3 regions of the Leucobacter sp. UCMA 4100 genome follow, and region 1 is predicted to be linked to each of the others. Evidence: riboswitches for the same ligand, from Rfam matches in the RefSeq annotation. Region 1 holds a riboswitch; each other region holds the start of a gene.
What was found. Region 1 has a riboswitch for thiamine pyrophosphate ahead of JSO19_RS02045 (thiamine ABC transporter substrate-binding protein). Riboswitches for the same ligand answer to the same signal wherever they lie in the genome.
Positions count from the first base shown of each region.

Region 2: it holds a riboswitch for thiamine pyrophosphate, as region 1 does, so the genes downstream of both, thiD (bifunctional hydroxymethylpyrimidine kinase/phosphomethylpyrimidine kinase) here and JSO19_RS02045 (thiamine ABC transporter substrate-binding protein) in region 1, are expected to answer to the same signal.
Region 3: it holds a riboswitch for thiamine pyrophosphate, as region 1 does, so the genes downstream of both, thiM (hydroxyethylthiazole kinase) here and JSO19_RS02045 (thiamine ABC transporter substrate-binding protein) in region 1, are expected to answer to the same signal.

Region 1 covers NZ_JAFEUS010000002.1:396,616-403,936, reverse strand. The annotation lists gene JSO19_RS02060 (epimerase) at 1-832, opposite strand, end outside; gene JSO19_RS02055 (hypothetical protein) at 933-1,982, shown strand; gene JSO19_RS02050 (cell division protein PerM) at 2,017-3,726, shown strand; TPP riboswitch at 3,740-3,849, shown strand; gene JSO19_RS02045 (thiamine ABC transporter substrate-binding protein) at 3,843-4,934, shown strand; gene JSO19_RS02040 (ABC transporter permease) at 4,931-6,592, shown strand; gene JSO19_RS02035 (ABC transporter ATP-binding protein) at 6,595-7,248, shown strand; gene JSO19_RS02030 (hypothetical protein) at 7,245-7,321, shown strand, end outside.
Region 2 covers NZ_JAFEUS010000002.1:1,760,599-1,767,919, forward strand. The annotation lists gene JSO19_RS08280 (LLM class flavin-dependent oxidoreductase) at 1-1,450, shown strand, start outside; gene tenA (thiaminase II) at 1,715-2,383, opposite strand; gene thiD (bifunctional hydroxymethylpyrimidine kinase/phosphomethylpyrimidine kinase) at 2,380-3,267, opposite strand; TPP riboswitch at 3,340-3,431, opposite strand; gene JSO19_RS08295 (APC family permease) at 3,557-4,945, opposite strand; gene JSO19_RS08300 (amidase) at 5,025-6,716, opposite strand; gene JSO19_RS08305 (agmatine deiminase family protein) at 6,713-7,321, opposite strand, start outside.
Region 3 covers NZ_JAFEUS010000002.1:1,751,420-1,758,740, reverse strand. The annotation lists gene JSO19_RS08265 (ABC transporter substrate-binding protein) at 1-933, opposite strand, end outside; gene thiE (thiamine phosphate synthase) at 930-1,583, opposite strand; gene thiM (hydroxyethylthiazole kinase) at 1,580-2,395, opposite strand; TPP riboswitch at 2,484-2,579, opposite strand; gene nrdF (class 1b ribonucleoside-diphosphate reductase subunit beta) at 2,710-3,687, opposite strand; gene nrdE (class 1b ribonucleoside-diphosphate reductase subunit alpha) at 3,724-5,829, opposite strand; gene nrdH (glutaredoxin-like protein NrdH) at 6,014-6,247, opposite strand; gene JSO19_RS08235 (helix-turn-helix domain-containing protein) at 6,617-6,937, shown strand.

The sequences.
Region 1 (7,321 bases):
CGCCGATCTCCTGCATCCAACGCGGCATCGGGAAATGAACCTTGGCGCCCACGGCATCGCGAATGACTCGCATAAAGCTCCGATTATCGACGGGGTAGGGTGATGCCACGTTGATGGGGCCTGAGAGCTCTTCGTGGGTTTCAACGAAGTCGATCACGCGGGCGATCTCGTCGAGGTGCACCCAGCTAAAACGCTGCTTGCCTCCGCGAGCTCCTGGCCAGTGGGCTGTGCCAGCACGGCGTCGCGCGTACGTGACCGGCCAGCGCCCGTCGAGCTGGGTGCCGCCGAGACCTAGCCTCGCGAGACGGGTGAGTAGCGTGAGTACCGAACCTTCGCCGAGCACGATCGTGGCCCGGAGGGCGACCCTGCGGGTCTCGGGGAGCTCGTCAGCAAAGATTGCCCGCTCCCACGCTCGAACGACATCGACTGAGAAGCCGTTGCCAATATCGCCCGTGCTCTCGGTCATGGGTCGGTCTTCGGCGTGCCGGTAGATGGTTGCCGATGAGGCGTTGACCCAGAGGGGTGGCGGGTTCTCTGCATCGCGGATCGCCCGGCTGAGTGCCCCGGTGGTTTCTTCGCGGGAGCGAAAGATCTCGGCGCGGTTGGCTCTGGTGTACCGGCAGTTTACGCTCTTGCCCGAGAGACCAATCACGAGGGAAGCCCCGTCGACAGCGCGGGCGATCGCGGCTGGGTCGTCCCAGGAGACGTCGGCTCCGCTCCGACCAATCGTGACGACTTCGCGCCCCTGCTCACGGTAATGCTCGGTGAGCGCCTGCCCCATGAATCCTGAGGCGCCGCCGATGACGACCCGCCCGGTGCTGTCTGCCTGCATGACCTCACTGTACGTCATACTCGGCAACACTCGCTACGGCGTCGCGCGAGACGGGCCATACTGGCTGTGAAGCATTTCGCGAACGAAAGGACTCCGCACAATGAGCGCACCGCAGGGCGTACACCTGGTTGGATCAATCAATCTTGACACTGCCGATGAGACGATGCGCCTCGTGGCCGCAGAGCTCGGCGGGCATGTGAAGCGTATTCCTGACGGCGAGGTGGGGGAGCGTTTTCACTGGATCGCGTTTCAGGCGCAGCGGCTGGCCGCGACCGATGGTATTCATCACGTGGGCGATGAACCGCGCATCATACGCGGTGTCGACTTTCGTCCGGTCGCGCTCGACGAGGGGGTTCGTGCCGAGACGCTCGATCTGCAGCCGCTCGGCTATGCTGAGGCCGCGCTTGAGTCGTACGCCGTCTTTGAGGGGCTGCAGCGCGATGGCGTGATCGCGCCCGGCACTCGATTCCAGGTGTCGCTGCCGACCCCGCTCGGGGTTGTCGGAAGCTTTGTCGTGCAGCCGAACCGTGCCGAGTTTGAGCCGGTATACGAGGCCGCGCTCGCCCGTGAACTTGCGGCGATTCTCGACGCAATTCCTGCCGACCGCCTCGCGATTCAGTGGGACGCCGCGCTCGAGTTTGCGCATCTCGAGGGGGCTGGATACGGCGCCCCCTCTGAGACCTGGTATGACGAAGACGCTTGGCAGGCGACGACTAACCGCCTCGCGCGACAGATCAGCAGGGTTCCCGAGAACGTCGAGGTTGGCGTGCACCTGTGCTACGGCGACGTTGGCGAGAAACACTTTGTCGAGCCGAAAGATTCGGCGAACCTCGTACGCTTTGCCAATCTCGTCGCGGCGAAGGCAACGAGGCAGCTCAGCTGGGTGCACCTGCCGGTTCCGATCGATCGCGACGACGCGGCATATTTTGCCCCGCTCGCAGGGCTTGAGCTGCCGCACGAGACCGAACTGTACCTCGGCCTCGTGCACCGCGAAGACGGCGTCGATGGAGCAAAGCGTCGGGCCAAGGCCGCCGAGGCCGCGCTTGAGCGTCCCTGGGGCATTGCCACCGAGTGTGGCTTTGGCCGGGCTCCCGAGGGCACGACTGCCGAACTCTTTGCGACGCATCGCGACGTGGCGAGTTCCTGGTAAACATCGGGCTTTGGGTCGTTACACTTGAGTGAGCATGCGACACCTACTTACAGCCCTCGTTGCCGCCGTTGAGGCGGCGTTAATCGCGCTCGCCGGCATCGCGTTTATCGCGGTTCCGACGCTCCTTATCGGCGCGGTTACACTCTCGCTCGGCGTCGACCTGTCGACGCTCACCGAGACTATGGCGGGGGTGTGGATGCTGGGGCACGGTGGTGGCCTGAGTATCGCGGTGAGCGACGCGCAGGCGGTGAGCCTCGGCCTCGGGCCCAATCCGCTTACCTTCGACATCACGCTTGCGCCGCTGCTCATCGCCATCGTCACCGCGACGCTCGCGTGGCGCATGGGGTACCGCTTCTCGAACGATATGACGACTGGCGCGGCCGCAATTACGGGCGGATCGCTCGGCTTCATCGGTGCTTCAGTACTCATCGCGGTCATAGCTGGGAGCCTGCTCGCCGCACCGATCTGGGCAGCGACGGCGCTCGCTTCGCTCTGGTTCATTATTCCTGCGTGGGGCGGCTTCATGATGCACCACGGCGACGTGGTGAGCACCGCCTGGTTCAAGTTCAAGGTCGCGCTCGAGCAGGCAGGCGCGCCGAAGCTCGGGTGGGGAGCCGAACGTTACCTTGCCCGCACGCTTAAGCTCGTTGCGATGTTGCTCCTCGGGCTCACGGCGCTGGGCGCGATCGGCGTGACCTTTTCGCTGTTGCTCGGGTTCGTTGACATCATTTCGCTCACGCAATCGATGCACCTCGACTTCATTGGCAGCCTGACGTTCTTCTTGGGGCAGCTCGCGTTCCTGCCGACGGCCATGATCTGGGCCGTGTCTTGGTTCGCGGGTCCAGGCTTTGTCGTGGGTTCTGGCTCGAGCGTGACCCCGTACGAGACGTTGCTTGGGCCGCTGCCGAGTATCCCGCTGCTTGCCGCTATCCCCGACTCGTGGGGAAGCTGGGGCATGTTGGCGATGCTCTTTGTGGTGCTCGTGGGCGTTGTCATCGGTGCGCTCGCCGCGAAGCTGCCAGAGTTTCGGCGCCTGACGCCGCTGCGTCTCACCGTGATCGCTTCGGCCGCGGTCGTGGTGACGGGGCTTGTGCTCGCGCTCACGTTTGCCCTCTCAAGCGGATCGCTCGGCCCAGGCCGTCTCGAAGCCGTCGGCCCGCTCGTGTGGCCGGCCGCGTGCGCTGCCTCCATTGAGCTTGCGCTCGGTCTGCTCGCCGGGTTCATGCTGGTGCGTCGTGGGGGCGAGGGCTCCGACGAGACGCGAACCGCCGAGCCAGCGTATGTCGACCAGCATGAACTCGTCGAACTCGATGTCGACGCTGATCGCTATGTCACCCAGCCCGTGGCACGGGCGAGCTGGGACGACGAATCCCCAGGGCTCGCTGACGAGGGCCACCCCTTTGCGGGGGAGAGCGACGGCACACACGTCATTGACTTTGGTGAGCACGAGCGTGCAGACAGTGCGCTCGACGAAGAGCACGCTGACGACGAAGATCGCGATGACGATGTCGGCGAGACCGGTTGGAGCGAGACCGACGACGGTGTCGACCCCGATCAAGCAACCGCCCAGGTCTCACGCATCGCAGATCCCATTGCCGAAGAAACGGCTGAACCCTGGTACCGCAAGGCGGCGAAGCCGAGGCGGCAGCGAAAGCGACCGGTGTTTGATCCAGAAAAGCTCGAGGAAGAGTTTTCATGGGAGTCGAAGCCCGATGACGAGGGATCTTCGAACCGGGGCGAATGAGTGTAGAGTAGGTTCTGCAATCCACGGGAGTTCGTTCGCGACGAACTGAGACTGAGCACGCGTGCTCGTACCGTTCAACCTGATCTGGGTCATGCCAGCGGAGGAAGGAATCTATTGTGGTGTACTCACCAAACCCTCGCGTAACACGTCACGCACTCGTCATCTCGGGCCTCGCACTGACGGGGGCGCTGCTCGTCGGTTGCTCGCAGCCAGGGTCAGCCGGGGGTAACTCCGATGACGCTGGTGACGCCAGCGATACCGTGACGCTCATCGTTCACGACAGTTTCGTGCCAGAAGAGGACTTTGAGAAGGCAGCGAGCGAAGCGACGGGCTATGACGTCAAGGTCATCACCGCCGGCGACGGGGGCGAGCTCACGAACCAACTCGTGCTCACGAAGGGCGAGCCGCTCGCTGACGCGTTCTTTGGCGTCGACCACATCTTTGCCTCACGGCTCGTTGAACACGAGGTGACCGAGGCGTACCTGCCCGAGAACCTGCCCGAGCGTGCGAAACAGTACGCGGTGACCGACGAGGGTGCGCTCACCCCGATCGACGTCGCAGCCACCTGCATCAACGTTGATACCGTCTGGTTTGACGAGGCCGGTATGCAGGCTCCAGAAACATATGAAGACCTCGCGAAGCCCGAATACCGTGACCTCACGGTGCTGCTCGACCCCACGTCATCGTCGACCGGCGCCTCGTTCCTCATCGGTACGATCGCCCACTTCGGCGAGGAAGGCTACCTCGACTACTGGTCATCGCTCGTTGACAACGGCGCTCGTGTTGAACAGGGGTGGAACGATGCCTACTACACGCACTTCACCGGTGGTAACGCCGATGGAACCTACCCGATCGTGGTTTCGTACAGCTCATCACCCGGCTACACGCTGACCGAAGACGGCAAGGGATCAACGACGAGCGCACCGCTCGCGACCTGCTCGAGCCAGGTTGAGTACGCGGGCGTGCTCGCCGGCGCAAAGAACAGCGCGGGAGCTCAGGCCGTCATCGACTACCTGCTCTCGTCAGACTTCCAGAACACCATTGCCGAGACCATGTACGTGTACCCGATCGACGAGAGCGCGCATGTTCCTGAAGAGTGGCAGGAGTTTGCGCCGTTGCCAGAGGCGCCCAACGATCTCAGCGCAACGCAGATTGGCGAGGGGCGTGACGGCTGGCTGAAGGCGCTCAGCGAGACCATCGGTCTATGAGGCTTTGGCGGGGAGCGCTCGGGGTCGCCGCCGCGATTCCGCTCGCGTTTCTTGCCCTGTTCTTCCTGTGGCCGGTCGCTTCGCTCGTTGCGACCGGTCTCGGAGGGGGCATCGTGACCCCCGAGGGTGGCATCTTTAGCGTGCTCTCGAACCCGCGCACGGGGCGGGTGATCGGGCAGACCCTCGCCCAAGCGGGAGCGGGAACAGCGCTCTCGGTCGTGCTCGGCTTGCCGGCGGCCTTCGCGCTCTACCGCATTCGCTTTGTGGGCCAGACCGTTATTCGAGGCCTGCTGACCGTGCCCTTTGTCCTGCCGACCGTGGTCGTTGGCGTTGCTTTCCAGTCGCTTTTCGGGCCGGGCGGCATGCTTTTTGGCCTTGGGCTCGACCAGTCGTTCACCGCGATCGTGCTGGCGCTCGCCTTCTTTAATGTCACGCTCGTCGCCCGCATCGTTGGCGGCTTCTGGCAGTCGCTCGACGAACGGCCTGAGCAGGCCGCACGGATGCTCGGGGCCTCGCCGCTGCGAGCCTGGGCGAGCGTGACCCTGCCACGGCTGCTCCCCGCTATCGGGTCGGCCGCAGCGCTCGTCTTCCTCTTTTGCGCGACGGCGTTTGGCGTCGTACTCGTGCTCGGAGGCAAACAATTCTCGAACATTGAGACCGAGATCTACGGCCTTACGATGCAGTTTCTCGACCTGCAGGGCGCAGCGGTGCTCTCGCTCGTGCAGGCCGTGATCGTGATCATCACCCTCATGGTCTCGGCCCGGTTGCGCACGAGGTACTCGGCAGGTGAACGCCGCACCTCGGGAACCGCAAGGCTCGAGCGTGCAGGTCGTAAACACGCCGCTGTGCTCACCGTCTTCGCCGTCACGGTGCTCACGCTGCACGTGCTTCCGATCCTCTCGCTGGGGGTACGCTCGCTCAGACGCTCAGATGGATCACTGACGTTCGACCACTACCGATTTCTCGTCGATCCGCCAGAAGAATCGCCTCTTGCCACCACGGTATTTGAGGCGCTCTGGGTGTCGGTTCGGTTTGCGCTTCTCGCGGCGCTTCTCGCGATGGTCCTGGGCACGCTCATCGCGCTCGTGCTCTCGCGAAGGCCGCGCAGCACGCCTGCAAAGCGGGCTCAGGGCGCCTACGAAATGTTCGTCATGATGCCGCTCGGGGTATCGGCGGTGACGCTCGGCCTCGGGCTCTTGCTCACGATGCACAACCCCCTCGGCCTCGGCATTGACCTGCGGAGTAGCACCGCGCTCATCCCGGTCGCGCAAACGCTCGTCGCCCTGCCACTCGTCATTCGCACGATGCTTCCGGTGCTGCGTTCAGTGAGCCCCAGGCAGCTCGACGCGGCGACGCTGCTCGGGGCATCGCCCGCACGGGTGTTTCGCACGATCGAGCTGCCCGCGCTCAGCCGAGCCTTCGGGCTCTCAATCGGCTTTGCCTTTGCGACCTCGCTCGGTGAGTTTGGCGCGACTTCGTTTCTTGTGCGCAGCGGCTCAGAAACGCTTCCCGTGGTCATCTCGCAGCTTGTCTCGCACCAGGCAGCCTCGAGTTACGGCACAGGGCTCGCTGCGGCAATGGTGCTCGGCCTCGCGACGAGCGTCGTGATGCTCTTGGCCGAGGGTTGGCGTGTGACCGAACACGCGGGAGGATGGTAACGATGACAGCCAAAACCGGCCTCGAAGTGATGGGGGCAACCGTAACGTTTGACGCAGAAACGGTCGTGCGCGATCTGAGCCTCAGCCTTGCCGAGGGTGAGGTCGTGGCGATTCTCGGGCCATCGGGCTGCGGCAAGTCGACACTGCTGCGTGCGATCGCTGGGCTCGAGCCGCTCGCAGAGGGCACCGTGCTGTGGGGCGGCGAAGACCTCGCCAGAATCGCGCCGCACCGACGCGGCTTCGGGCTCATGTTTCAAGACGGCCAGCTCTTCTCGCACCTGAGCGTCGCCGAGAACGTCGCCTACGGGCTGCGGGTCAAGGGCATGGGGCGAGACGATCGTGCCGCGCGCGTTGCTGAGATGCTCGGCCTCGTGGGCCTTGCCGACGCCGCCGAGCGGCCTGTCACCGAGCTCTCCGGTGGGCAGCAGCAGCGCGTCGCGCTCGCGAGGTCGCTCGCGCCATCGCCCAAATTGCTCATGCTTGACGAACCCCTCTCGGCGCTCGACCGTGAACTGCGTGAGCAGCTTGCGGGCGATCTCGCCACGTTACTGAGGCAAACCCGCACCACGGCCATTCTCGTGACCCACGACGAGGCTGAAGCCACCCGCATCGCCGACCGGGTGTTGCGCATGGCCGGGGGAGAGCTGGTCGCGTGAACCCTCTACTGCACGCCGAACAGGCGTGGCAAACCCTTGGCAAGCCGCGCGCCGGAGTCGTCATCATCGACGG
Region 2 (7,321 bases), 1.4 Mb from region 1:
GTGGCGCCACCCCGACGACCGCTCGCGTGACTACACGAGCCTCGAGCACTGGACAAACCTCGCGCGGCTGCTCGAGCGCGGCCACTTCGACGGGATCTTTCTCGCCGATGCGCTCGGGCCCTACGACGTCTACGAGGGAAGCGCCGACGCCGCGCTGCGAACCGCGGCGAAGATTCCGATGAACGACCCGATGATGCTCGTGAGCGCGATGGCGGCCGTCACCGAAACCCTCGGCTTCGGCGTGACGGCGACGACGACCGCCGAGCATCCGTACACCTTTGCGCGGCGCATGTCGACACTCGACCACCTCACCCACGGGCGCATCGGGTGGAACGTCGTGACCGGCTACCTCAAGAGCGCCGCCCAAAACCTGGGGCAGGTCGATCAGCTCTCGCACGACGAACGCTACGACCACGCCGACGAGTACCTCGAAGTCGTGTACAAGCTGTGGGAGGGCTCGTGGCAAGACGACGCGGTCGTGCTTGACGTCGAGCGCGACACGTTCGTCGACCCCGCGCGGGTGCACCCGATCGCGCACGAGGGGCGCTACTTCAGCGTTCCCGGCCCGCACCTGTGCGAGCCCTCGCCGCAGCGCACCCCCGTCGTATACCAGGCCGGGGCCTCGCCACGCGGCATTCGCTTTGCGGCCCGTCACGCCGAGGCGATCTTCGTTGCGGCCCCCACGATCGAGCAAACCCGTGAGCAGGTCACGAAGATTCGCGACGGCCTCGAGGCTGCCGGCCGCGGCCGCGATGCCGCCCGCACCTACGCCCTGCTCACGATCGTCACCGCTGAGACCGACGAGCTCGCCGCCGCGAAGTACCGCGATGTCTTCGCCTACGCCTCAGAGGTGGGCAACCTCGTGCTCAACTCAGGATGGTCGGGCCTCGACCTCTCGCAGCAAGACCTCGACGCCCCGCTTGAGCCCGCCGCCACGAACGCGATCCAGACGACGGTGGCGAGCCTGTCGGGAGCGCGGGGCGGGGGAGCTGGCGGTGCTGGTGCTGGTGCTGGTGGTGCTGGTGGTGCTGGTGCTGGTGCTGGTGCTGGCGGTTCTCCTGGCTCTGGCGTTTCTGGTGCTGGCGGTTCTGCTGGCCCGGGCGAGCCTGCTGGTGCGGGTGATTCCGACCTCGGCGGCGATGCCCGGTGGACGCTACGCGATAGCGCCCGCATCAACGCGACCGGCGGCCCGGTCGTTGTCGGCTCGGGCGAGACGGTGGCCGATGCTCTTGAGCGTCTCGTCGCCGAGACCGGGGTCGACGGCTTCAACCTCGCCTATGCGCTGAACCCCGGAACGTGGGAAGACGTCATCGACCACGTTGTGCCGGTGCTGCAGCGACGAGGCCTCTACCCGACTGCGCCGCAGCCCGGGACGCTGCGCGACCGAATGTTCGGTACGGGTGACCGGCTGCCCGCGGCCCACCCCGGGGCTACGTACCGGCGGGGGTGAGGGCGCTTGCGGTGCGGGGTGCGGGGTCACGGATGCGGGGGCCGCGGGTGTGGGGGTGACGGGCGCGGTCGGGCTCTGGGCTCGATCCGCCACGGAGCGCTTCGGGTTTGCGTTTACTTGACGAAAAGCAGGGTGTAGACGGCAAAACACCCTGCTTTTCGTCAAGTAGACCGCGAAATCGCGAAACAAGACCGCGAGCGTCGGGACCGCGAGCACCGGGGCCGCCAGCGCCGGCGCCGCGAGGCCGGCCCGGCCCCGAAACCCCTACCGCCCCGACCCGCCCGCGTCGAGCGCCTGCTGCCAGAAGTCGGCCTCGAGGCGCGTCGCAGCGCGGAACACCTCGACGAGCGCGTCGAAGCGTTGCGGGGTCACGGCGCCGCCGGTGAGGGCGTCGAGTCTCGCGATTGCGGCCTGCGCTGCGCCTTGGAAGCCGGCTCCTGAGTACTCGCTGATCCACTCGGCGTAGGGGTGGTCGGCGCGGTTTTGCAGCTGCGGGGCCAGCGCGGTGCCGATCTCGGCGTATCCGATGGTGCAGGGCGAGAGGGCGATGTGCAGGTCGAGCAGGTCGCCCGACATGCCGGTGTCGAGCACGTAGCGGGTGTAGGCGACGGTGGCCTGCTTCTCGGGAACGCGGGCGAGCTCGGCCTCTGAGATTCCCCAGCGCTCGGTGAGGCGTCGGTGCAGTTCGGTCTCGTGCAGAATCGCGCCGAGGGCCCCACTCGCGTCGGTGATGTCGGCGAGGGTACGGCTCTTGTAGGCGGCGAGCGCGTTGGCGCGGGCGAACTGCACGAGAAAGAGGTAGTCCTGCTTGAGGTAGTCCTGGAAGACGGCGAGCGGCAGGGTGCCTTCGCCGAGCTGGCGCACGTATTCGTGTTCGGTGTAGGCCTGCCATTCGGGGCCGATCGCGGCCTTGAGGTCGGTGAACAGGGTCATCGGGGGTCTCCTTCGGTCGTGGTGGGGTGGTTCCAGAGTTCGTGAAAGTGGTGCACGGGGCCCTGGCCGCCGCCGACATCGAGGTCGTCGGCGTGACGCAGCGCACCGGTCAGGTATTCCTTCGCGCGGGCCACGGCGGCGACGGGTTCGCTGCCGGGCAGCAGGGCCGCGATCGCGGCAGAGAGGGTGCAGCCGGTGCCGTGGGTGTTGACGGTGCGCACGCGGGGCGAGGTGAACTCGGCGACTGAAAACGCGGCGGATCGCCCCGCCCGATCCCTACTCGCGCCCGAAGTGGGGGCTGCGGTCGCGGGCCCCGCAAGCAGGTCGACGCTGTCGCCGTCGGCGAGGTGACCGCCTTTGAGTAGCACCCAGGGCGAGCCGAGCGTCATGAGGTCGTCGAGCGAGGCCCGCATGCCGGCGAGGTCGGCGATCTCGGTGTCGCGGCCGAGCAGCACCTGCGCCTCTGGCAGGTTCGGGGTGATGATCGTTGAGCGGGTGACGAGGCGCTCGCGAATCGCGTCGACCGCCTCGGGCGCGAGCAGGTGGTCGCCGCTCTTGGCAACCATGACGGGGTCGAGCACGACGGGGCAGGTGGCGTAGCGGTCGAGGCTGTCGGCGATTGCCTCGATGATGCCTGCGTTTGCGACCATGCCGATCTTCACGGCGTCGACGCGCACATCGTCGAACACCGCGGCGATCTGGTCGGCAACGAAATTCGGTTCAAGGGCCACGAACTCGCGCACGCCGCGGGTGTTTTGCGCGACGACGGCGGTCACGACGCTCATGCCGTAGGCGCCGAGCGCCGAGAACGCTTTCAGGTCGGCCTGAATGCCGGCGCCGCCCGTGGGGTCGGTCCCTGCAATGGTGAGGACGTTCGAAATCACAGTGCTCTCTTTCGTTGCTGCTCGCGTCGAGTTCGCAACGAAAGGGGTGTGGGTGTGCTGGGGCGCCGCCGTGGCGCTGAGCATCGACATCCCTCCGCGAGTACGAACTCGATCAGGTTCTCGGGTGTCATCTCAGCCCGCGTGGGGCACCCCGTGTCTTGCCTCCACCATAGTGCACCGGGAGCTGCGGTGGGCAAGTGGGTATACGCGAAGAGCCGCGTGACCCCGAACTGATATCGGTGGATCACGCGGCTCTGGAGCCTCAGAGGCTGGGCGCGGGCGGCCCTCGCTATTCGCCCACGCGCATCACGCCGGTGGGCAGGTCGCCCGCCTCGTTGAACGACATTTCGGGGGTTGGGCGGCGGAAGCCTCGCGTGAGCCACGCGAGGTATACGATGCCTACGCCGGTCCAGATGAGGCCCACCTTCATGGCGAGTTCATCGAGGCTCACCCAGAGGGCCGCGTTGATGAGAAAGCCGATGGCGGGAACGAGCACCCATGACCAGGTTGAGCCGGTGATGTGGCTCGTGGTGCGGTGGCGAAGCCAGAATGCGATCACCGAAAGGTTCACGAAGGCGAAGGCCGTGAAGGCGCCGAAGTTGATGAGTGAGGTGGCCGCGTTGAGATCGAGCCGCAGTGCGACGAGGGCGATGGCGCCGACGAGCACGATGTTGAAGACGGGCGTGCCAAACTTCGGGTGCACATAGCTGAAGAGCTTGCGGGCGAGAATGCCGTCGCGACCCATGGCGTAGAGCAGGCGCGAAGCGCTGAGCTGTGAGGCGAGACCCGACGAGAGTACCGAAACCGTGGCCCCCGCGAGAAAGAGGGTTTGGAAGGCGATACCGCCGATGAGCAGCGCAATGTACGGTGAGGCGCCCTCGATGTCGTCGGCGATTGACTGCAGCGTCTCGAGGTCGGGTACGAGGGTTTGCATGACGTACGTGATTGCGACGAAGAAGGCGGCGCCGAGCGCCGCGATCCACATGATGGCGCGGGGAACGGTGCGGCGGGGGTCAACGGTCTCTTCGGCGAGGGTCGTGACCGCGTCGAAGCCGAGGAAGGCGAGGGCGAGCACTGAGGCTCCGCCGATGAGGCTCATCATGTCGGCGTTCATCGAGTAGAAGGGGGCGAAGGTGAAGCTCAGTGCATCGTCGGCGAGAATCGCTCTGATCGTGAGCACGGCGAAGACGATCGCGAGCAGTGCCTGAAACACGACCATGATCATGTTGGCCGCGGCGCTAATGCGCACACCGACGATGTTCAGAGCGGTGATGATGACGAGCAGGCCAACGATCCACAGCCAGCCGGGCACCTCGGGAAACTGTGCCGAGAGGTAGATCTTTGCGAGCAGCGCATTGATCATGGGCAAGAAAAGGTAGTCGAGCAGTGCGACCCAGCCGACGAGAAAGCCAACGGGCGCTGCGATTGTGCGGCGAGCATAGGTGTAGGCCGAGCCGGCCGAGGGGTAGACCCGCACCATCTTCGCGTAGCTGAACGCGGTGAAGAGCACGGCGATCGTGATGATGATGTACGACATGGGCACGTGCCCCTGCGTGGCTTCAGAGACGATACCGAAGGTGTCGAAGACCGCGAATGGCGACATGTACGCGAGGCCGATGAACACGACGTGGCGTTGTTTGAGGTTGCGCTTCAGCGTTGCTGGCGTGCTTGAAGACATGGGTTACTTCCTTGTAAAACTGGCGAGTGGGCGTGGTTGCGGGGAGCCAGGCCTTCAGCCGAGCTCCCCGCCTTTGGCGCTAGAGGCGCGGCGTGCGCGGCGGCTCGCAGCGGTACGAGCCGGTGGCCTCGAAGGCGAGGCCAAGCTCGAGCAGGGCCTGGTCGTCGTAGGCCTTGCCCGCGAACGTGAGGCCCATGGGCATTGAGATGTCGTCGAGCGTGCCCATGGGAACCGTGACGGTCGGTATGCCGAGGTGGCGGATCGCGAGGTTGCCGTTGGCAACCCAGACGCCGTTGCGCCAGCCGGCATCGGCCGATTCAGGGTTCACATCCATGTCTGCCTTGCCGATATCGGCGAGCGCGGGAAAGACGACCGCGTCGAGATCGAGCTGGTCCATCCACGCTTCGAGATCAGTGCGACGCGTTTCTTCGAGCCCGAGCACGCCCTCTTCGAGGTGTGCAATCTCGGTGAAACTTTCGTAGGGGTGCTCGGCAACCTGGGCCGGGTAGGTTGCGATGTCGTCGTCGAAACCGACGTACCGGTCGGGCAGTGCACCCTCGGGGGCAGGGAAGATCGTGTCGCCGTCGACGAGGGCCAGCGACGACAGCTTCGGGTCGCCGTTGGCCTTGAGGAAGTCGTCCCAGGCCCACGCCGAGAGATCGATGATCTCGCTGCGTAGAAACTCGGGGCTCACGAGGCCGCGCGTTGCCAGGATGGGGGCCCCGGCACGATCGCCCTCGTAGTTCGTGACGACCGGAAAGTCGACCTCGATTACCTCGGCACCCGCAGCCTCGAGCGCCTGACGTGCCCCGTGCCACAGGGCCATGACCGAGTCACGGGTGTCGATGCGCTCGCCGGTTGGGCCGCCGATGGTGGTGCCGGTGCCCGCCTCGTCGTCGGCGTTGATGTACATGCGGGGTACGCCGAGTCGCTTGCCACGCAGGTCAGCAGCGCTGAGTTCGACGTACGACCTGGGTCGCACCGACGAAGCGCTTGGAATCGGAGCCCAGGGCTGGGCCCGCCAGAAGTCACCGCGCGTTTCGGCGTCGTCGGCGACGATCACGTCGAGCACCTCGAGCATGTCGGCCATCGAGCGGGTGTGCGGCACGACCACGTCCATGGTGGGCACGAGCGACCAGTTGCCACGCACCGAGATGACGCCGCGGCTCGGGGTGTAGGCGCACAGCGCGTTGCAGGCTGCCGGGGCGCGGCCGCTCGACCAGGTCTCTTCGCCGAGCCCGAAGGCGGCGAAGCTCGCGGCGGTTGCGGTGCCAGAACCGTTCGATGAACCCGAGGCGAAGGCGCTCGTGAGGTATTCGGCGTTGTAAGGGCTCTCTGCCCTGCCGTACACGCCGCGCTGCATGCCGCCGTTCGCCATGGGCGGCATGTTGGTGAGGCCGAGGCAAATGGCGCCGCCTGCGCGAAGGCGTTCGATCGTGAAGGCGTCGCGCTGGGCGACGAGGTCGGCGAAGGCGGGCGAGCCCGAGGCAGCGGTGAGGCCGGTTACGAGGTAGCTGTCTTTGGCGGTGTAGGGGATGCCGTCGAGCGGGCCGAGGGTCTTGCCCTCACGCCTGCGGGCATCGGCCGCCTCAGCTTCAGCGAGCGCCTCGGGGTTGCGAACGACAACCGCGTTGAGTGCGGTTTCAGAGCCGGGGGCATCGTAGGCGTCGATGCGCGCGAGGTAGGCGCGCACGAGGTCGACGCTCGTGGTGCTGCCGGCCTCGAGTGCCCCGCGGAGTTCTGCGATTGAGGCTTCAACGACGTCGATCATGAGCGCTCTCCTGTGACGAGTGGTTGCTGTTGGGTGATGCAGTGAATGCCGCCTCCGCGTGCGAAGATCGGCCGGGCATCGACCGTTACGGCTCGACGCCCGGGGTATGCACGCTCAAGAATATCGCGTGCCCGTGCGTCGGCCTCAGGTTCGCCGAAGCCACACACCACGATGCCGTCATTGACCACGAGGTGGTTGAGGTAGCTCCAGTCGACAAAGCCCTCATCGTCGCGCAGTTCGGCGGGCGCGGGTACGTCGATCACTTCGAGCGCGCGGCCTGCAGCGTCGGTCTGGCCTTCCAGCATGACCTTGAGTTCGCGGGTCACTTCGTGGTCGGGGTGCGCGGGGTCGTCCTGGCGGTGCAGAAGCACCTTGCCGGGCGAAGCGAACGCGGCGACAATGTCGACGTGGCCGTTCGTGCCGAAGTCGTCGTAGTCGCGGGTGAGGCCGCGGGGCAGCCAGATGGCCTTCGTGGCGCCCAGGGTGCGTGCCATTTCGGCTTCGACGCGTGCCTTGTTGGCGAAGGGGTTTCGGTTCGGGTCGAGTTGCACCGTCTCGGTGAGCAGCACGGTGCCCTCGCCGTCAACGTGAATGCCGCCGCCCTC
Region 3 (7,321 bases), 1.4 Mb from region 1:
CTCGGTCTGCCGGCCAAACTCGCCCGCGTCGTTGAGCATGAAACGCTCAGCGAGCATGCGCTGGCTTTCAACGAGCAGATCGAGGTCGGGGAGCAGCCCGGCATTTGCGTCGTGCAGCACGGTGGCGGCGCCCTCGGGGTCGGCAATCGAGTCTTCGTAGCCTCGGGCGAGCGCCTGCACGAAGGCCTGAGCCTCGTCAGGGTGCGCGTCGAGCCAGTCGCGCTGGCCGATCGTCACGACCTGGTACGAGTCGGGAAACCCGAAGTCGGTGTACGCGAAGGTCTTGAGCTCGATGCCCCGCCTGGCCGCCTCGATGCCCTGCCACGCCACATACGGAACGGTGAAGTCGACCGCCCCCGAGTAGAGCGCCTCGTAGGCGTTCGTCGCGAGCACGACCGTCTCGAACTCGCCGGTGCCGCCGGCGGCCTGAACGACGCCGCGCATGGTCGCCGTCTCTGAGGGGTTGTCGAAGCCGCCGAACACGAGCCCGTCAAGATCGGCAGGGCTCTCGATGTCGTCGCGGTCGGCGAGCACCGCGACCTCGCTCGCCCACGTCTGCTCAACCGCGAGCACCGAGATGAGGCCTGCCCCCGCGGCAATCGCCATGCTCGCGGTGTCCTGGTGGCTGATGCCAAACTCGGCCTGCCCCGCGTCGACGAGCACCTCGGGGTTGATGTTGTTAAACGGCAGCACCTCGACGTCGAGGCCGGCGTCGGCGAAATAGCCCCGTTCGAGCGCGACGTAGAGCCCGGTGTGGTTCGTATTCGGGGTCCAGTCGAGCGCGAAGCGAATCTTCGTCCCGTTCTCGCTGGCGCCAGGAGCACCCGCTGCCCCCGATTGCACCGCGGCGGATCCCGCCCCGCTCCCGCACCCGGCAATCGCCCCGGCGAGCAGCACCGCGACCGCCGCGGCCAGAACCCGCGCGGCCCTCATCGGGTCACCTCGCCCGAGTGCCAGGCGCGCACGAAGTCGCGAGCCGCGGCCTCGGCATCGGGAGCCGCGCAGATTGCCGAGACGACCGCGATGCCTGCGGCGCCGCGGCGTCGCAGCTCGGCGGTATCGGCAAGCTCGACGCCACCGATCGCGACCGGGGGCACTGGCGCCGTCGCGGCGAGGTGCTCGAAGCCGTCGAAGCCGAGCGCCGGCGGGTGGTTCGGCTTCGTCGAGGTGGGCCGAATCACACCGATGCCGAGGTAGTCGACCGATCCTTCGTGCATGTTCGCGACCGCGGCGAGATGCTCAGGGGTGTTGGCCGTGAGCCCGATGATCGCGTCGGGGCCGAGTTCGCCCCGGGCCCGATCCACAGCAGTATCGCCCTGCCCCAGGTGCACGCCATCGACCGCGATGCCGCGCTCGCGAGCGGCGATCGCAACGTCGAGCCGGTCGTTGATAACGAGCAGGGCGCGGCCGTCGATCACCTCGGCGAGGCGCTCGAGCTCGCGCAATTGCTCGTCGAAGCCGTCGTACTTTTCACGCAGCTGCACGGTGTTGACGCCGCCGTCGACCGCCTGCCGCACCGTTTGCACGACTCCGCGGTCGCCACACAGGGCGCGGTCGGTCACGAGATAGATGCCGAGATTCACGCCGTCACCGCCTCTTCGCGCAGCCGCTCTGAGGCCGAAACCTCGGCCGGGCTCACCTCGTACAGCGCGTCGATGAGCCGCGCCGCGAAGGTTCCAGGCCCCGCCGCACCCGTCGCCGCACGCTCGGCCGCGACGCCGTACACGACGTGTGCCGCGGCGACCGCCTCGACGGGAGGCACCTCGCCGCGCACCGCAGCGAAGCCGGCCACGAGCGAACCGAGCGCGCAACCGCCGCCCGTGACGCGCGTGAGCATCGCGTCGCCGTTTGCCACCCGGAGGATCCGCTGGCCATCGGTGATGAAATCTTCGGGCCCCGACACCGCGACAACGGTGCCAAGCCGGCGCGCGAGCTCTACCGCGACGGGCCCCGCCGCCTCGGTCGTGTCGGCCGAGTCAACGCCCTTGCCACCCGCCCCCTCTCCCGCGAGCGCGAGCACCTCAGAGGCATTGCCGCGAATCGCGTAGGGGCGCTTCTCGGCGAGGCGCTCCGCGAGCTCGGTGCGAATGGGCAGCGCACCAACCGCGACGGGGTCGAGCACCCACGGGGTGCCGGCATCGAGAGCGGCTTCGACCGCCTCTTCGGCCGCCTCGCGCTGCTCTGGGGTGGGCGTTCCCACGTTCACGAGTAGGCCGCCGGCAACCCGGGCGAAGAGCCCGGCCTCGCCGACGATGTCAACCATTGCGGGCGCCGCGCCAATGGCGAGCAGCACGTTCGCGGTGAAGTTCGGCACCACCGAGTTGGTGATGCTGTGCACCAGGGGCGATTGCGCCCGAAGCTCATCGAGCAGGGCGCCTGAGGGTGAAGCGGGCATTGTCTCTCAACTTTCTTCGCGACGAAGAGAAGCCGAGCTTTCGCGAGTATAGCCAGCCGCAGGCACCCCATTCGGTGCCCCGAATGTACCCTGCTCATTCGGACATTCCCTTCGCCAGTACGAACTGGATCAGGTTCGACGGGTGTAATCTCAGCTGCGCTTGGCAGCACCCCGTGTCACTGAACTCAACCCTAGCCCATGTCGCGCTCGACTCATACCCTCGCGTCTCGGCCGCACGTCCCGAACCAACGCAAAAGCGCCCCGAACCTGCGGTTTCGCAGATGCGGGGCGCCTTCGACAGGCTTCGATGAGTCTTAGAAGTCCCAGTCTTCGTCTTCGGTCGCCACGGCCTTGCCGATGACGTACGACGAGCCCGAGCCCGAGAAGAAGTCGTGGTTCTCGTCAGCGTTCGGCGAAAGCGACGACAGAATCGCGGGGTTCACGTCGGTGAGCTCCTTCGGGAACATCGGATCGTAGCCGAGGTTCATGAGGGCCTTGTTGGCGTTGTAGTGCAAGAACTTCTTGACGTCTTCGGTCAGACCGACGCTGTCGTAGAGGTCTTGCGTGTAGAGCACCTCGTTCTCGTAGAGCTCGTACATGAGCGCGAAGACGTACTCGCGCAGTTCTTCCTGACGCTCAGGAGTCTCCTTCTGCAGGGCCACCTGGTATTTGTAACCAATGTAGTAACCGTGCACGGCCTCGTCACGAATGATGAGGCGAATGAGGTCGGCAGTGTTCGTGAGCTTCGCGCGGCTCGACCAGTAGATCGGCAGGTAGAAGCCCGAGTAGAACAGGAATGACTCAAGCAGCGTCGATGCGACCTTGCGCTTCAGCGGATCGTCGCCCTCGTAGTAGTCGACGATGATCTGCGCCTTCTTCTGCAGGTAGGTGTTTTCTACCGACCAGCGGAAGGCGTCGTCGATTTCCTGCGTCGAGCAGAGCGTCGAGAAGATCGATGAGTAGCTCTTGGCGTGCACCGACTCCATGAACGCAATGTTCGTGAGCACCGCCTCTTCGTGAGGGGTTGCGGCATCGGGAATGAGCGACACCGCACCGACGGTGCCCTGAATGGTATCGAGCAGCGTGAGGCCGGTGAAGACGCGCATGGTGAGCAGCTTCTCGTCTTCGGTCAGCGTCGCCCACGACTGCACGTCGTTTGATAGGGGCACCTTTTCTGGCAGCCAGAAGTTGTTGACGAGACGGTTCCAGACCTCAAGGTCCTTCTCATCTTCAATGCGGTTCCAGTTAATCGCCTGAACGGCGTGGCCCAACTTGAACGGCTTCGGGTTCATCGTTTCCTTCTCTTCGCGTTTGTGGTCGGTGTGACGTTAGAGCATGCAGCTGACGCACTCGGTCATGTCAGTGCCCTCGAGTGCGAGCTGGCGCAGACGAATGTAGTAAATCGTCTTGATGCCCTTGCGCCATGCGTAGATCTGCGCGCGGTTGATGTCGCGAGTCGTCGCCGTGTCCTTAAAGAACAGGGTGAGCGACAAGCCCTGGTCGACGTGCTGCGTTGCCGCGGCATAGGTGTCGATGATCTTTTCTGGGCCAACCTCGTACGCGTCGGTGTAGTAATCGAGGTTTTCGTTCGTCATGAACGGAGCCGGGTAGTACACGCGGCCAAGCTTGCCCTCTTTACGAATCTCAACCTTCGATGCGATCGGGTGAATCGACGAGGTCGAGTTGTTGATGTACGAGATCGAGCCGGTCGGCGGAACCGCCTGCAGGTTCTGGTTGTAGATGCCGTGCTCCATGACCGAGGCCTTGAGCTGCTTCCAATCGTCGTTCGTGGGAATTGAGACGCCAGCGTCTGAGAAGAGCTGCTTGACGCGGTCGGTCTCGGGCTCCCACACCTGATCGGTGTACTTGTCGAAGAACTCGCCCGAGGCGTACTTCGAATCGGCGAAGCCGTCGAAGGTCGTCTTGCGTTCAATCGCGATCGCGTTCGATGCTTTGAGTGCGTGGAAGAGGATCGTGTAGAAGTAGATATTCGTGAAGTCGATACCCTCTTCTGACCCGTAGTGAATGTGCTCACGGGCGAGGTAGCCGTGCAGGTTCATCTGGCCGAGGCCAATCGCGTGCGACTTGTCGTTACCGTCTTCGATCGAACGAACCGAGCTAATGTGGCTCATGTCGCTCACCGCGGTGAGCGCACGAATTGAGAGGTCGACGCTCTCAGCAAACGTATCGCCGTCCATCATCGCGGCAATGTTCATCGAGCCGAGGTTGCACGAGATGTCTTTACCGATCTCGTTGTAGCTGAGGTCTTCGTTGTAGGTCGTTGGGGTGTTGACCTGCAGAATCTCAGAGCAGAGGTTCGACATGTTGATGCGGCCCTTGATGGGGTTCTCGCGGTTCACAGTGTCTTCAAACACGATGTACGGGTAGCCCGACTCGAACTGCAGCTCTGCAACAGTCTGGAAGAAGGCGCGCGCGCTGATCTTCGTCTTCTTAATGCGCGCGTCGTTCACCATCTCGTAGTAGTTCTCGGTGATGGGCAGGTCGCCGAAGGGAACGCCGTACACACTCTCGACGTCGTACGGCGAGAAGAGGTACATGTCTTCGTTCTTCTTCGCGAGCTCGAACGTGATGTCAGGCACCACGACACCGAGCGAGAGCGTCTTAATGCGAATCTTCTCGTCGGCGTTCTCACGCTTGGTATCGAGAAACTGCATGATGTCGGGGTGGTGTGCCGAGAGGTATACCGCGCCCGCGCCCTGTCGAGCACCGAGCTGGTTCGCGTAGCTGAAGCTGTCTTCGAGCAGCTTCATGACGGGAATGATGCCCGACGACTGGTTCTCGATCTTTTTGATCGGCGCACCGGCCTCACGAAGGTTCGAGAGTGAAAGCGCCACGCCACCGCCACGCTTCGACAGCTGCAGCGATGAGTTCACTCCACGAGCAATCGACTCCATGTTGTCTTCTACGCGCAGCAGGAAGCACGAAACGAGTTCGCCTCGCTGAGCCTTGCCGAGGTTGAGGAAGGTCGGGGTTGCGGGCTGGAAGCGACCCGAAACGATCTCACGCATGTAGCCGCGGGCGAGGTTCTCGTCGCCCTGTGCAAGCCCGAGGGCGACCATGACGACGCGATCTTCGAAGCGCTCGAGGTAACGCTTCCCGTCGAAGGTCTTCAGGGCGTACGAGGTGAAGAACTTGAACGCGCCAAGGAAGGTCGGGAAGCGGAACTTCATCGCGTAGGCCTCGTCGGTGAGCTGCTCAATGAACTTCACCGAGTACTGCTCAACGAGCTCGCGCTCGTAGTACTCGTTGTCGAGCAGGTACCGCATGCGCTCTTCGAAGTTGTGGAAGAACACCGTGTTCTGGTTGACGTGCTGCAGGAAGTACTGGCGCGCGGCTTCGCGGTCTTTATCGAACTGGATCTTGCCATCAGCGTCATACAGGTTCAGCATCGCGTTCAGCGAGTGATAGTCCATATCGCTAATCTTCGATGACTCGTGCTGGTCGGTCTGCGCTTTCAGTGCCGTATCCAAAATCTCTCTCATCCTCACTCTGGTAGTGCTCTATATAGTGGTGAGCGGCCGGCTTCCCTCGCCATTGAGGGTTGCCCGCCGCTATGTGTGGTGTTTCGGTGTCGAGAGCCCGCGAGGGCCGCCAGCATTACGCGAGGCGGTTTGCGAGCTCTTCGATCTTGTCTGGGCGGAAGCCTGACCAGTGCTCGCCATCGGCAACGATGACGGGAGCCTGCAGGTAACCGAGCTCTTTCACGTGCTCGAGCGCCGCGGGATCTTCTGAAAGATCGAGCGTGTTGTACTCAATACCCTTGTTGTCGAGCGCGCGCGAGGTCATGTCGCACTGCACGCATGAAGGCTTCGTGTAAACGGTGATAGTCATAATGCTTTCCTTCTTCCGAACAGGTACTTACGTCGTGTCATGCCTCGGGGTAACGGCACAGAGCGGTTCCCTCCCCAAGCACTACATATAGTGAACCACATGAACCTTAACCACAAGATGCTGTAGTTACACCGGTGTAACTTTCCACCATCTTTTTCACTTTTTGTGAACAAATACCGTCAAAACTTTTGGCATGAATCTGCGCTTTTGGCGGAGTTTTCCACAGGCCGAAGGGGCCTGGAAACATTTTCTGCCCGAATGCCTTATCGGCGTGTCGAGCCACAATAACGAGAGCGCGACATGTGGCGTATAAGCTATAGGCATCAAAGCCCATCGAGCCCGAGCCCACTCCGTGACACCATTACTCCTATGCAGCAATCAGAACATCTTCGTATTGCCCGCATTGTCGGTAACAAGATTCGGTCGAGAAGGCGCGCAATAGGCATCAGCCAGCAGGACCTCGCCGACATGGCCGAGATTCATCTCACCAGCCTGAGTCGAATAGAGCGCGGCATCACGACGCCGAAGGTCGATATGCTCGCACGTCTCGCAACCGCGCTCGACACCACCACCGCCGATCTCGTCAGCGGCATCACCGACAGCGACGTTCACCCTAAAGAGCGCCGCCGCATTACCGCGAATGACCTGATGCATGCCCGTAAGACCGGCGAGACGGCACCTCCTCAGTAGGGCTCAGAACCAAAGGGCACCGAAACGCCACACGACAGCCGCGTTCGACCCCGCACCGCCGCAGCCACCAGCGTCACGAGCCCCACACTCACCCATTCACCAGACAAACGGCCACACGAGCTCGACGCCTTCGGGTGTAAACCAACGCATAAACCACCTCCCCTCACCGCACGCCGATCGCGAGCAGCTGCTCGGCCTCACCACCAGGTGATCGCCCGGAAGCGATCGCCTGGGAAGCGATGCACGTAGCCCGCAGCCGCAACTTCGCAGCACCCGCGTTTGAAGAAGCACACTGGGGCCAGCATTGACGATTGTGAGGGCCTCACGATCACTGTGAGCCTCGGTGAGATGCGGCCGCAATGTGCCACGCAGTAACGGGCGGTT